2 regions of the Streptomyces sp. NPDC101393 genome follow, and region 1 is predicted to be linked to the other one. Evidence: riboswitches for the same ligand, from Rfam matches in the RefSeq annotation. Region 1 holds a riboswitch; the other holds the start of a gene.
The links. Region 1 has a riboswitch for glycine ahead of gcvP (aminomethyl-transferring glycine dehydrogenase). Riboswitches for the same ligand answer to the same signal wherever they lie in the genome.

Region 1 (7,109 bases):
CGCCCGGCCCGGCATCGGGCCATTGTCAGTGGCATGCGGCAGCATCGGTCATGTGAGACGTGCGCCGACGATCCTGCATCTCGACATGGATGCGTTCTTTGCGGCCGCCGAGCAGGCGGCTAAGCCGAGCCTGCGCGGAAAGCCCGTGGTGGTCGGCGGGATCGGGCCGCGCGGAGTGGTGTCCACGGCGTCCTACGAAGCCCGGGTCTTCGGGATCCGGTCCGCGATGCCCACGGCCCAGGCGCGCCGCCTGTGTCCCAATGCGGCCTATCTCCATCCGCGCTTCAGCGTCTACCGCCATGTGAGTGACCAGGTGATGGCGCTGCTGCACGAGCTGTCGCCGCTGGTGGAACCGCTGAGCCTGGACGAGGCGTTCGTGGATCTGGAGGCGGGCGGCATCGACGCGGAGACGTCGGCCGTGCGCGCCGTGGGGGTGCGGCTGCGGCAGGACATCCGGTCGGTGACCGGCCTGACGGGGTCCGTGGGGCTCGCGGGGGCCAAGATGCTCGCCAAGATCGCGTCCGAGGCGGCGAAGCCGGACGGCCTGGTGGTGATCGAGCCGGGTACCGAGCGGGAGCTGCTGGGCCCGATGACGGTGCGCACGCTGCCCGGAGTGGGCCCCGCGACGGCCGAGGCGCTGCGCCGGGCCGGGATCCACACCATCGCGGAGACCGCCGAGGCCGGTGAGGCGGAGCTGGTGCGCCTGCTGGGCAAGTCTCACGGCGCCGGGCTGTATGCGATGGCGCTGGGCCGCGACGACCGGCCGGTGGTGGCCGAGCGGGACGCCAAGTCCGTGTCCGTCGAGGACACCTTCGAGGTCGATCTGACCGACCGGACGCGGGTGCGGGCCGAGCTGGTGCGCCTGGCGGACCGGTGCGTGCAGCGGTTGCGGGCCGCCAGGCGCTCGGGGCGCACGGTGATCATCAAGGTGCGCAATTACGACTTCTCGACGCTGACCCGTTCGGAGACGCTGCGCGGCCCCACCGACGATCCCGGGGTCGTACGCGAAGCCGCCGCGCGCCTGCTGGAGACGGTGGACACCACGGGCGGGGTGCGGCTGCTGGGTGTCGGGGTCAGCGGTCTCGCCGACTTCACACAGGAGGACCTGTTCGCCCAGCTCGCCACGGAGCGGGAGGCGGCGGAGAGCGCGCAGGCGGCCCTCGCGGCGCAGGCGGCCCGCCAGGAAGCGGAGCGGGCGGGCGGTCCGGGTGAGCCGGAGCCGCAGGAGGAGCGGCCGCGCCGCTGGCACCCGGGGCTGGACGTGGTCCATGACGAATTCGGGGCCGGCTGGGTCCAGGGGAGCGGGGTGGGGCGGGTGACCGTGCGCTTCGAGACGCCGTGGTCCGCACCGGGGAGGGTGCGGACCTTCGGCGTTGACGACCCGGCCCTGCAGGCGGCGGAGCCACTGCCGCTGGTGGGCGGGGCGGCCGGCGGCGCTCAGTCCTCCGAGCCGGCGATCCGGCCGAAGTCCTTGTCGCGGGACGAGGACACGGAATCGGAGGCCGGGGAGGAGATATCCAGCCGGTAGTGGTGGTAGAGCTGGAGTTCCTGCTCGGGGGAGAGGTGGCGGCCGACACCGAAGTCCGGGGCGTCCTTGATCAGCTTGCGGTCGTAGGGGATGTGCAGCGCTTCGCCGACCATCTCGCTCGGCTCCAGGGGGACGAACGCGTCCCGGCTGAAGAGACCCGTGCGTACGGCCGCCCACTCCGGCTCCCCCGTCGCGTCGTCGAGGTACACCTCGTCGATCGTGCCGATCTTGGCGCCCTGCCGGTCGAACGCTTTGCGGCCGATCAGGCTCCGGGGATCGATATCGGTTTGCACGGCCCCTCCAATTGGTCGCAACTGTCCTGTGACAACTACCAAACGGCACATTTCATGCCCCGGCCACTCGAAAGATTGCCCAGGAGGCTCGCTGGTAGGCTGGCGAATGGCTGCAGACCCCATGCGGGAGAGTCCTTTGTCGTTCGCGACGGGGGCGCCGAAGGAGCAAATCCTCCCCGGAATCTCTCAGGCACACGTACCGCATGGACGAGGTCACTCTGGAAAGCAGGGCGGGCCACGGACAGGCACAGCGCCGGACCCCTCCTCACCGACGGTGAAAGTCGGACCGCGATATGCGGACCGGTGAAGCTCTCAGGTTGAGATGACAGAGGGGGAGGCCGTCCGGGCACCAGCGCGTTGGTGCCCCTCGAAGGTCGCTATGACCAGGAGGCCCCCGCAGATGACCACCAATCGCATCTCCTTGACCGAGCTGGAGCGCGGCACACCCTTCGAGCACCGGCACATCGGGCCTGACCACGAGGCGCAGGCGAAGATGCTCGCGCACGTCGGATTCGGTTCGCTGGACGAGCTCACGGCCACCGCCGTGCCCGATGTGATCAAGAGCGCCGAGGCGCTGGGCCTGCCGCAGGGGCGGTCCGAGGCCGAGGTCCTGGACGAGCTGCGCGGTCTCGCCGACCGCAACAAGGTCCTGTCCTCCATGATCGGCCTGGGCTACTACGGCACCTTCACCCCGCCGGTGATCCTGCGCAACGTCATGGAGAACCCGGCCTGGTACACGGCGTACACGCCCTACCAGCCGGAGATCTCGCAGGGCCGCCTCGAAGCGCTGCTGAATTTCCAGACGATGGTCGCCGACCTGACCGGGCTGCCCACCTCCGGTGCCTCCCTCCTGGACGAGGGCACCGCCGCCGCCGAGGCGATGGCGCTCTCCCGCCGCGTCGGCAAGGTCAAGCAGGGCGTCTTCCTGATCGATGCCGACTGTCTGCCGCAGACCATCGCAGTGATCCAGACCCGTGCGGAGCCGACCGGCGTCGACGTCGTGGTCGCCGACCTGTCCGACGGCATTCCGGCCGATATCGCCGAGCGCGGCGTCTTCGGCGTGCTGCTGCAGTACCCGGGAGCCTCCGGCGCGGTCGGCGACCCCCGCGCCGTCATCGAGCAGGCCCATGAGCTGGGCGCGATCGTCACCGTAGCGGCCGACCTGCTCGCGCTGACCCTGCTGACCTCGCCCGGCGAGCTCGGTGCGGACATCGCCGTCGGCACCACCCAGCGTTTCGGCGTTCCGATGGGCTTCGGCGGTCCGCACGCCGGCTTCATGGCCGTACGCGAGAAGTTCGCCCGAAGCCTGCCGGGCCGCCTGGTGGGTGTCTCCGTCGACGCCGACGGCAACAAGGCCTACCGTCTCGCGCTGCAGACCCGTGAGCAGCACATCCGCCGCGAGAAGGCCACCAGCAACATCTGCACCGCCCAGGTGCTGCTCGCCGTCATGGCGGGCATGTACGCCGTCTACCACGGGCCCGAGGGCCTCAAGGCCATCGCGCACCGCACCCACCGCTACGCCACCGTCCTCGCCGACGGTCTGCGGGCCGGCGGCGTGGAGATCGTGCACGGCGCGTACTTCGACACGCTGACCGCACGGGTCCCCGGCCGGGCCGCCGAGGTCGTCGCCGCCGCCCGGGAGGCCGGCGTCAACCTCCGCCAGGTCGACGCCGACCTCGTCGGCATCGCCTGCGACGAGACCACCGGGCGCGGGCAGCTGGCCGGCGTCTGGGGCGCCTTCGGTGTCCAAGGTGACGTCGAGCAGCTGGACGCGGCCGCCGCCGAGGCGCTGCCCGAGGCGCTGCTGCGCACGGACGACTACCTCACGCATCCGGTCTTCCACCAGCACCGTTCCGAGACCGCGATGCTGCGCTACCTCCGTCGCCTCGCCGACAAGGACTACGCGCTGGACCGCGGCATGATCCCGCTCGGCTCCTGCACGATGAAGCTGAACGCCACCACCGAGATGGAGCCGGTCACCTGGCCCGCCTTCGGTCAGCTGCACCCGTTCGCGCCCGCCGACCAGGCCCAGGGCTATCTGACGCTGATCCAGGAGCTGGAGGAGCGGCTGGCCACGGTCACCGGCTACGACAAGGTCTCCATCCAGCCGAACGCCGGATCGCAGGGTGAGCTGGCCGGGCTGCTGGCCGTCCGCGCCTACCACCGCGCCAACGGCGACGAGCAGCGCACGGTCTGCCTGATCCCGTCTTCCGCGCACGGCACCAATGCCGCCAGCGCCGTGATGGCCGGGATGAAGGTCGTCGTCGTCAAGACCGGCGAGGACGGCGAGGTCGACATCGACGACCTGCACGCCAAGATCGAGCAGTACGGCGAGCAGCTTGCGGTGCTGATGGTCACCTACCCCTCGACGCACGGCGTGTTCGAGGAGCACATCACCCAGATCTGCGCGACGGTGCACGACGCCGGCGGCCAGGTCTACGTCGACGGCGCCAACCTCAACGCGCTGGTCGGTCTCGCCGAGCCCGGCAAGTTCGGCGGCGATGTCTCGCACCTCAACCTGCACAAGACCTTCTGCATCCCGCACGGCGGCGGCGGCCCCGGCGTCGGCCCGGTCGGTGTCCGCGCCCACCTCGCGCCGTACCTCCCCAACCACCCGCTGCAGCCCACCGCGGGCCCGGAGACCGGCGTCGGTCCGATCTCCGCGGCTCCCTGGGGTTCGGCCGGCATCCTGCCGATCTCCTGGGCGTACGTCCGGCTGATGGGCGGCGAGGGCCTCAAGCGCGCCACCCAGGTCGCGGTGCTCAGCGCCAACTACATCGCCAAGCGCCTGGAGCCGCACTACCCCGTGCTGTACACCGGCCCCGGTGGCCTGGTCGCCCACGAGTGCATCATCGACGTCCGGCCGCTGACCAAGGCGACCGGCGTGAGCATCGACGATGTCGCGAAGCGGCTCATCGACTACGGCTTCCACGCGCCGACGATGTCCTTCCCCGTGGCCGGCACGCTGATGATCGAGCCGACCGAGAGCGAGGACCTCAACGAGCTGGACCGTTTCTGCGACACGATGATCGCGATTCGTGCGGAGATCGAGAAGGTCGGTTCGGGGGAGTGGGACAAGGACGACAACCCGCTGCGCAACGCCCCGCACACCTCGGGTGCGCTCGGCGGTGACTGGAAGCACTCCTACACCCGCGAGGAGGCGGTCTTCCCCGCCGGTGTCGTGGCCGCGGAGAAGTACTGGCCGCCGGTCCGCCGCATCGACGGTGCCTTCGGCGACCGTAATCTCGTCTGCTCCTGCCCCCCGATGGACGAGTACGACGGCTGAGCCTCCACGGACACACTTCAAGGGCCCTCGGCAGGTGTGCCGGGGGCCCTGTTGTCCCTGCGGTGGGCGTGCGTCGTCCGCGCGGCCTTGCGCGGGTCAGACGGCGGTGACGACCCGCGAGGTGCGGTGCGGGGCGATGACCTGCCCGTCCGGCAGGAGCTCACCGGTGTCCTCGAAGAGGAGGACGCCGTTGCACAGCAGGCTCCAACCCTGCTCCGGGTGGTGTGCCACGGGATGCGCGGCTTCCCGGTCGGTGGAGTCTGCGGTCGGGCAGGGCGGTTGGTGCTGACACATGGGAGTTGTCTTTCGCTGCGGTGTGGTGAACGTCGTCGTGCGGCGCGATGAGGTGGTCATGGCCGCTCCCCCGTTTCCTCGGTCGGTCCCAGTGTTGCCCTACGGAGATGATTCCGCAGGGATTTCGCAGCAGCGGTACTCACTCGATACGGACGCGTCACCCGTGCGGGCGGTTGCTCCCAAATGAGCACCCGCTGAGGGGGGTTGGGAGTGGTAGCGGCGGGCTAGGCCGCGCGGGTGAGAACAGCGGCGCGCCCCGCGGCCGAATGGGCCTCGGGGCGCGCTCCTGAGAGACGGCGTACGCCGCGGTGCGGGCCGGATCCGGCCCGCGGTCCAAGGTCAGGCGGGTGAGCCGAGCAACGGACCGGGCGTGACCCGGAGAGTGAGCCGGGGCAGCAGATCCGCGACCCGCTGCGGACGGTGTGCGGCGATCCCCGGCGGGGCGGGCGCCAGTGGTACGAGGAGGTCGGCGGGCGCCGGAACCCCCTCGGCGCCGTCCGAGGTGATGTCGTGATGCAGCCACAAGGTCAGCATGTACAGCTCCGGCACGGACAGCAACCGCGGCTGGTAGGCCATCGGGAGCGCCTCGGCCTGCTGCAGGGCCTGCTCGGTCGCGGTGACGTACGGGCCGCCGCAGAAGTGCGAGAACGTCCAGCCGTCGGCGGTGAGCATCGCCTCGGCCGCCGCCACGGCGCGTTCTCCGTCGCGGACCAGGAAGCGCCAGCCGGCGAGGCGGGTGCGACCCGGCCCGCCGGCGCGGCTGACGTCGTCCCAGACGTGGACGGGCAGGGGGTGGTCCGGGCTCAGCGGGCCCTGATGGGCGCGCAGGGCGTGGGCCGGTGCCTCACGGACGGCACTGGGGGAGCCGAGGGCGGCGAGAACGCTGCGCAGGGCGGGCGCGGGAGCAGGGGGAACATGCAGCGGCATGGTGGGTCGCCTCTCACTCGGAGACACGGTGGAGCGGGGTAAATGCGGACGGCGCTGTCAGCATGCGGGGTGAGAGCACGGCCGACCGGGGCTGGGCCCGGCGGGTCGGACGCTGTGCTCCAGCTCCGGTGAGAACACCGCAATGCCGGGCGCCAACTCTCAGCCTCGTCAGCGGAGTTTATACGACGTATGTTCTGAAAGTGTTTCGGCTAGCCGCCTTGTGGATTTCCGGCAAGGCGGAATCCGGACCCCTTCGCAGGGTGTTTTCCCCCGCTTTGCGTGGGGTTTCCGGGGGATCGCCTCGTAATTCCTCGCCGAAGCGGTAGGCCGGATCTCGTCCTTGCAATTCCCGATGCAATTGCAGACGGCGATCGCCGTTGAGGTATGCCCACGGAATGTGCCAGGCACTCCGTCACTTCGAGCCTATCGCCACCGTCACGTCGGTGCGGCGTTTTCGATCAGATCGCCGGGGCATCATCGACCGTAGCCGCGTGCCCCGGTGGTGTCGGGGACGGCCCAACCGGCCCGTGGCCGCGGGCCGTTCACTGAGGAGGGACCCTTCGATGGGCGAGAAGGTCGCCGCGGACGGGCTCGACCCGGCCGGCCGGGAGCGTTATCGAAGAAAGCTTCACGAGTGCTTGGAGGGGCTGGCGCGACTCCTGAAAGAGGAGAGGTTCGACCGCCCCAAGAACCTCATGGGCCTGGAGATAGAACTGAATCTTGCGGGGGCCGACGGACTGCCCCGCATGATGAACACCCAAGTGCTCGAGCGGATCGCCAG
Region 2 (7,109 bases), on a different contig from region 1:
ATGGCGTACTTGACGTCCTTGGACGTGATCTTCGAACCGTCCTGGTACGTCACGCCCTTGCGCAGGGTGTACGTCCAGGTCTTGGCGTCCTTGCTGGCCTTGCCGAGCGAGGTGGCCAGGTCAGGGACGATCTCCAGGCTCTTCTTGCCGGGGGCGGGCTTGAACGTCACCAGCGAACGCCCGTACAGCCGGGAGAAGTTCTGCACCCAGCCGTAATACGTGTTGCCCGGGTCGAGCGAGTCGGGGCCGCTGGAGTGCTCGTAGGTGACCGTCCCTCCCTTCTTGTCCGACTTGTTGACGATGCTGGACATGCCCGCGTCGGCCTTGCCCCCACCGCTGCCGGTGGCGCCGCCGCCACCACTGCAGGCCGAAGCGCCCACCGCGGTCGCCACGGCCACCGCTATCACCGCGGCCGTCTTCCTGGTATTCATCCTGAGCACACCCCTCGCTCGGTCGATGCGGCGCAGCCGCAGTTATTTACTGCGGGGATCGAGCGCGTCACGCAGCCCGTCACCCAGCAAGTTGAAGGCCAGCACGGTGATGAAGATCGCCATACCGGGGATCACCATGAACATCGGGTCGACCTGGTAGAGGTCCACGGCCGTGGTGAGCATGCCGCCCCAGGACGCCTGCGGCGGCGCGATGCCGACGCCGAGGAAACTCAGCGCCGCCTCGAAGAGGATGTTCGTCGGGATCAGCAGCGTGGCGTAGACGAGGATCGGCGCGACCAGGTTCGGCAGCAGTTCCCGGAAGAGGATGAACGGTCCGCGCGCACCGAGGGACTTGGCCGCCGCGACGAACTCCCGCTCGCGCAGGCTCAGCGTCTGGGCCCGCACGATGCGCCCGATGTAGGGCCAGCTGAAGAAGCCGATCACGAAGACCAGGACGGCGATCCGCAGCGGCAGCCCCTCCAGCCCGAACGCGCCGTTCTGCAGGGACGCGGAAATGGAGATCGCGAACAGCAGCAGCGGGAAGGCGAGGAAGGTGTCCATGAGCCGGCTGATGACGCTGTCGACCCAGCCGCCGTAGAAGCCGGCCACCACTCCCATCACCACGCCGATGGCCACCGACAGCAGGGTGGAACCGGCCGCGACCACCAGCGACACCCAGGAGCCCTCGATGATGCGGGCCAGGATGTCGCGGCCGGTCTGCGGCTCGACGCCCAGCGGGTGCTCCCAACTGATGCCGCCCAGGGCTCCCTTGGGGGAGAGCAGTTCGGGATCGATGAGCTTCTGGTTGAAGGCGTTGGGGTCCAGCCCGAACACCGCCTGGATGGGCTGCGAGAGCACGGCCGTCAGGACGAGCAGGATGACAACGATGGCACCCGCCACCGCGACCTTGTCGCGCCGGAAGCGCAGCCACGCGATCTGCCCGAGCGAGCGCCCCTCGATGCGCTTGCTCGCCACGCCTTTCAGCACCGCTTCCGGCTGCGCCTGAGCAGCCGCCGCGGTGGTCTCGATCGGTGCGGTCACGGTGCTTTTGACCCCTCTCGGCCGACGGTGGTTCGGCCCACGCCCGCCGCTGAAGCGGCCTGATTCAGATCACTGGTGCATGTCGCTCGGACATCGCCGAAGCGCCCGGCACGACAGCTCGGAGGTTCACACGACGCCGGTGGAGATGACGCTCGTACAAGGGGCGACGCCCTCTGATGCCGGGAGTCTTCATCCGATTCGCGATCACTCACCAGCCCTGGCGGTGAATGGATGCGTAACTGTGATGTGGCCCACGGGCTTCCGTTATACGGACAGACGGCCCGGCTGAGCGGAAGGATCAGCCCCGGAAGCGCGGCTCAACCGCGGGGCACATGGGGCGAATTCAGGCCAGGACGGCGGTGCGGCGCCCGCCTCGGGGTGCGGTCAGTACGGGCGGGGGTAGCCGTAGGAGGGCGCGGGGGCCGGGGCCTGGCCGGGCGGCCGCCCGTAGCCGTCGCGGTCGAAGAAGGGGCGCGCGGAGGCCCGCATCCACATCCCGACGGGGTCGTAGTCGTCGTTCATCGCGACGGTCGAGACGGGCAGACCGTCCGGCACCGCACCGATCGACTGCTGGATCATCAACCGCACCGAATCCACGGCGTGCTGGCCGGTGTCGTACAGATCCAGCCCGATCGCCAGATAAGGGGCACCGAGGGCCGGTTGCACCCAGGCCCTGCGCAAGGACCGCACAGCGGGCGTCCGGTGGGCATTCTGCGAGAGCAGTGCATAGAACTGCGGAATGTCGATGGCCGGTTCGGAGATCCGCAGCGGGCCGGCGGGCAGCCGGTCGAGGCCGCCGGCGATCCGGCGGAGATCCAGCCACGGGATACCCACCCCGCCGCCGACGGCGTGCGGATTCAGCCACAGGCCCCAGCGGTCGGGGAAGAGGGTGGTGGCGATGTCGAGGCCGGTGACGAGTTCGTGATCGCGGTTCCAGCCGGACGCGGCGAGCTCGGGGGCCGAGGTCACACACGGCGCGTAGCCGAGGCCCTCGACCTCCATGTTTCCGTACTGCGCGTCGGGCATTCCGGCCCGGCCCTGCCACAGCAGCATCCAGACCTGTCCGGCGGCGAGTGCGTGCAGCAACGCCTCATAGGCGTCATAGCGACCGGGCGAGACCTGTTGCAGCATCTGCTCGACCTGTCCGGCCGCGGCCGCTCCCTGTTGCGCACCCGCGCTCACGTGGTCCGTCCCTTCACTCTGCAGGGCACGTTGGGGTGCGCCCGCCGTCATCCAACCAGCTTACGAGTGGTCCCGAGAGTAGAAGGGCCGCACGCGCTGCAGCATCCAGTCGGCGACCGGGTCGCCCATGGCGATGTCCAGCATGACGAGCTGTACGGGCCAGCGCACCGGCACGGCGCCGAGCGCACGTCCCAGGGCTGCCAGCGCCGCCTCCCGGGCGGTGCCGTCGTGCAGTGCGGCGGCGGTCGCCTCGACCTGAACACCGACGAACAGCGCGGGCGTGTCGGCCTCGACACTTGCCAGGGCACGCCGGGCAGTCAGGACAAATCCGGCACCGGAGAACTCCAGTCCGGCAGCGGCCAGGAAGTCCACCGGCTCGTCCTGCCAGTCCGGCTCGAAGAGCCGCACCCGTCCGCCGCTCGCCGGACCGTCCGCCTCCGTACGCCCCACCCGGCACAGTTCGGCCACCGCGGGCGGCCCCAGCGGGACACCGACCGTCCCGTCAGGATTGACGGCGATACCGATCTGCGGCGGCAGGCCGCGGGCGAACTCCCGGGCCGGCGCGACGGTGAAGGACATATGGGTGCCGACCACCCGCAGGAACTCCTGCTCGGAGCTGAAGACCGGGACGAACGCCGCGCCGCCGATCTCCACCGTCGGCAGGTCGAGCCCGCCGGCACCCATCCCCGCGCTCTCCGGACCGCCGCCGTTGGGCAGCGGCACCCAGACCCGGCTGCGGCCCAGGACCTCAACGATCCGGCCACCGGCGCCCGGATGCCCCACCGAGGCGGAGAGCACCTCTTCGAGCTCGTTCGCAGGCCATGCCAGCTGCGGTATCCCCTGCTCGGGGACGTTCCCCTGAAAAGTCATCGTGCCCACCCGTTCCGAACCGCACTGTCTGGCAAACGACCCTAGCGGGAGACGACGGGGTGTTCGAAAGGGGTTGGGCGCGGGCAGGTACGGCCGGCCGGTCCGCTCGGGCGCGGACCGGGCCCGGCGGCGTACCGCTCCGGTCGAAGTCAGTCGAAGCGGACGGTCTCCAGCGCGGTCGCCGCCGCCCGGTCCAGCAGCACCGCCGACGCGAAGCCCCTGGGCAGGCGGGCCGCCTCGGCCTCGCCGACCAGCCGGCCCACCGCCCTGCGGTGCCGGGCGAAGGCGTACCCCGACACCCCGCGCCCGCGCGACTCCTGGCCGGACAGCGCCACCTCCGGCGGCACATCGAGCAGCACCAGATGCAGCCCGCGCCCGCCCCGCCCGGCCGACCGGGCGATCCAGCGGCGCACCCAGGCGAGCGTCCCGCAGTCGTGCACGACCACGCTGTCGCCGGAGCGCAGCGCCCGGCGCAGGCCGAGGTAGTGAGAGGCCCGGACCAGCGGGCGGTAGAGGGCGTACGGCAGGCGGCGCAGCCGGCCGCGCTCCCAGCGGACGCGGACGTCCTGCGAATCGATGCGGTGCACCGCGGCGCCCCGGCCGTCCAGCGGCGGCACGATGCGGTGCATGAGGGTGCTCTTGCCGCTGCCCGGCAGACCGGAGACGACCACCAGATCGCCCGCGGGGAAGCGCAGCTCGGCCGCGGGGCGATCGCCCCGGGCGCCGCGCAGGTCCATGGTCGTGGCGCCGCGTCCGGGCCGGACGGCGGCGGGCGCGCGTCTGGGCCGGGGCAGCTCCGGCGGTGCCGCGGGAGTGATGGGTTCCGTGGGCGCGACCCCTGAAGTTGCCGCGAATGCCGCTTCGCTGTGCACCGTGATCGCCCTCCCGGTCCGGTTCGGTTCCGGTTCGAGCCCGTCCCCTACCCGCAGAGTGTCAAGAAAAGGTAATGCGCATCAAGGCGATTGTCCGATCCGTCCCCCGGTGCCTGCCGTGCGGAGCAGCCCGGATCGGGGCGGATCAGGGCGCGGGGCCGGTGTGCGGGCAGCCGCCGGGCGGAGGAGCGAGGCAGCGCGACGGGGTCCGCCGGGCCCCGAGGCGTACGGGAAGTGTCTGCCGGACGCCGCGCGCCGGGCCCGGTCCGCCGGACGGGACCCGGGTGCGGGCGGGGCGCGGGGCGGCCCGGCGGCCAGGGCTCCTGCATCAGGCGATCCCGTGCAATGATGTCGGCGCCACGTGCACACCTTCGTTCGACCGTGCACGGCCAACTCCATACCGGCCGCTTGAATCCGCGCGGGAGAGTCCCCGGCCGCCACGGCGGGGCGCCGAAGGAGCAAGTCCTCCCTTGAATCTCTCAGGCCCCGATACCGCGCGGGCGAGGCAGATCTGAAAAGCGAGCAGTGCCCGGTTTCAGGGGGCGGCTCCACCCAAGGTGCAAACCGGGTCGTTCTTCGCGGACGGACTCCCGGTGAACCTCTCAGGTTCCGATGACAGATGGGGAGAACGTCCTGTCACCCATGCCTGGGAGCCCAGAACCATGACAGATGCCCCCCGCCTCACCGCGCTCGACGCCACGCACCGCGCGCTCGGCGCGACCATGACCGACTTCGCCGGCTGGGACATGCCGCTGCGCTACAGCAGCGAACGCGACGAACACGTCGCCGTCCGCACCCGCGCCGGCCTCTTCGACCTCTCCCACATGGGCGAGATCACCGTCACCGGCCCGCAGGCCGCCGACCTCCTCGACTACGCGCTGGTCGGCAACATCGGCGGCGTCAAGACCGGTCGCGCCCGCTACACCATGATCTGCGAGGCCGCCGGCGGCATCCTCGACGACCTGATCGTCTACCGGCTCGCCGACCAGGAGTTCATGGTCGTCGCCAACGCCTCCAACGCCCAGGTGGTACTGGACGCGCTGACCGAGCGGGCGGGGGGCTTCGACGCCGCGATCCGCGACGACCGGGACGCCTACGCGCTGCTCGCGGTGCAGGGGCCTCAGTCCCCGGGCATCCTCAAGGGCCTCACGGACGCCGACCTCGACGGCCTCAAGTACTACGCGGGGCTGCCCGGCACGGTCGCCGGCATCGACGCACTGATCGCCCGCACCGGCTACACCGGCGAGGACGGCTTCGAGCTGTTCGTACGGCCCGCCGACGCGGTCGCCCTCTGGGAGGCGCTGTCCGAGGCCGGCAAGGACGCCGGGCTCATCCCCTGCGGGCTGTCCTGCCGCGACACGCTGCGCCTGGAGGCGGGCATGCCGCTCTACGGCCACGAGCTGACCTCCGCCACCACCCCCTTCGACGCGGGCCTGGGCCGGGTCGTGAAATTCGAGAAGACCTCCAACAACGGCGACTTCGTCGGCCGTACCGCGCTGGCCGCGGCCGCCGAGCGCGCCGAGAGCGCCCCGCCGCGCAAGCTGGTCGGCCTGATCGCCGAGGGCCGTCGTGTCCCGCGCGCCGGCTACCCGGTCGTCGCCGCCGACGGCACCGTCATCGGCGAGGTCACCTCCGGTGCGCCCTCCCCCACCCTCGGCAAGCCGCTCGCCATCGCGTACGTCGACGCCGCCTACGCCACACCGGGCACCGAGGGTGTCGCGGTGGACATCCGTGGAAGCCATGAGCCGTACGAGGTCGTGGCGCTGCCGTTCTACAAGCGACAGAAGTAGCGCCACACGGGCGGCAGGCGTGCCCCGGCACGCACCGCGCGTCTCACTGTGCAAGACCCCCTTCACGATCACCCCTTCGCGTACAGGAGAATCGAGCCATGAGCAACCCCCAGCAGCTGCGCTACAGCAAGGAGCACGAGTGGCTGTCGGTCGCCGAGGACGGCGTCTCGACGGTCGGCATCACGGAGCACGCGGCGAACGCGCTCGGCGATGTCGTCTACGTGCAGCTTCCTGAGGTCGGCACCACGGTCACCGCGGGCGAGACCTGCGGTGAGCTGGAGTCGACCAAGTCGGTCAGTGATCTCTACGCGCCTGTGGACGGCGAGATCACCGAGATCAACGAGGACGTCAGCAACGACCCCTCGCTGGTGAACTCCGCCCCGTTCGAGGGCGGTTGGCTCTTCAAGGTGAAGATCTCGGGCGAGCCGGGCGAACTGCTCTCGGCCGACGAGTACGCCGCCTTCGTCACCGGCTGAGCCACCCGGCCCGCCGTCCCGCCACCGCCCGCGGGGAAGTGCTTCGCGCCCCCTGACCTCTCCAGGAAGACTCATGTCGCTTCTCAACAGCTCCCTCCATGATCTCGACCCCGACGTCGCCGCCGCCGTCGATGCCGAGCTCCACCGTCAGCAGTCCACCCTCGAAATGATCGCGTCGGAGAACTTCGCTCCGGTCGCCGTCATGGAGGCCCAGGGCTCGGTCCTGACCAACAAGTACGCCGAGGGCTACCCCGGCCGCCGTTACTACGGCGGCTGTGAGCACGTCGACGTCGTCGAGCAGATCGCCATCGACCGGATCAAGGCGCTCTTCGGCGCCGAGGCCGCGAACGTCCAGCCGCACTCCGGTGCGCAGGCCAACGCCGCCGCGATGTTCGCGCTGATCAAGCCGGGCGACACCATCCTGGGCCTGAACCTCGCGCACGGCGG

Region 2: another riboswitch for glycine. It lies ahead of gcvT (glycine cleavage system aminomethyltransferase GcvT); the one in region 1 lies ahead of gcvP (aminomethyl-transferring glycine dehydrogenase).

What each region holds. Positions count from the first base shown of each region.
Region 1 is NZ_JBIWNU010000002.1:926,135-933,243, reverse strand. It holds gene ACIRQ7_RS09815 (DNA polymerase IV) at 53-1,528, shown strand; gene ACIRQ7_RS09810 (PRC-barrel domain-containing protein) at 1,438-1,821, opposite strand; glycine riboswitch at 1,936-2,033, shown strand; gene gcvP (aminomethyl-transferring glycine dehydrogenase) at 2,222-5,107, shown strand; gene ACIRQ7_RS09800 (DUF5999 family protein) at 5,204-5,401, opposite strand; gene ACIRQ7_RS09795 (hypothetical protein) at 5,741-6,328, opposite strand; gene ACIRQ7_RS09790 (glutamate-cysteine ligase family protein) at 6,892-7,109, shown strand, end outside.
Region 2 is NZ_JBIWNU010000001.1:288,896-296,004, forward strand. It holds gene ACIRQ7_RS01225 (ABC transporter substrate-binding protein) at 1-431, opposite strand, end outside; gene ACIRQ7_RS01230 (ABC transporter permease) at 474-1,472, opposite strand; gene ACIRQ7_RS01235 (enhanced serine sensitivity protein SseB C-terminal domain-containing protein) at 1,857-2,654, opposite strand; gene ACIRQ7_RS01240 (enhanced serine sensitivity protein SseB) at 2,715-3,524, opposite strand; gene ACIRQ7_RS01245 (AAA family ATPase) at 3,674-4,261, opposite strand; glycine riboswitch at 4,806-4,901, shown strand; gene gcvT (glycine cleavage system aminomethyltransferase GcvT) at 5,059-6,186, shown strand; gene gcvH (glycine cleavage system protein GcvH) at 6,285-6,662, shown strand; gene glyA (serine hydroxymethyltransferase) at 6,736-7,109, shown strand, end outside.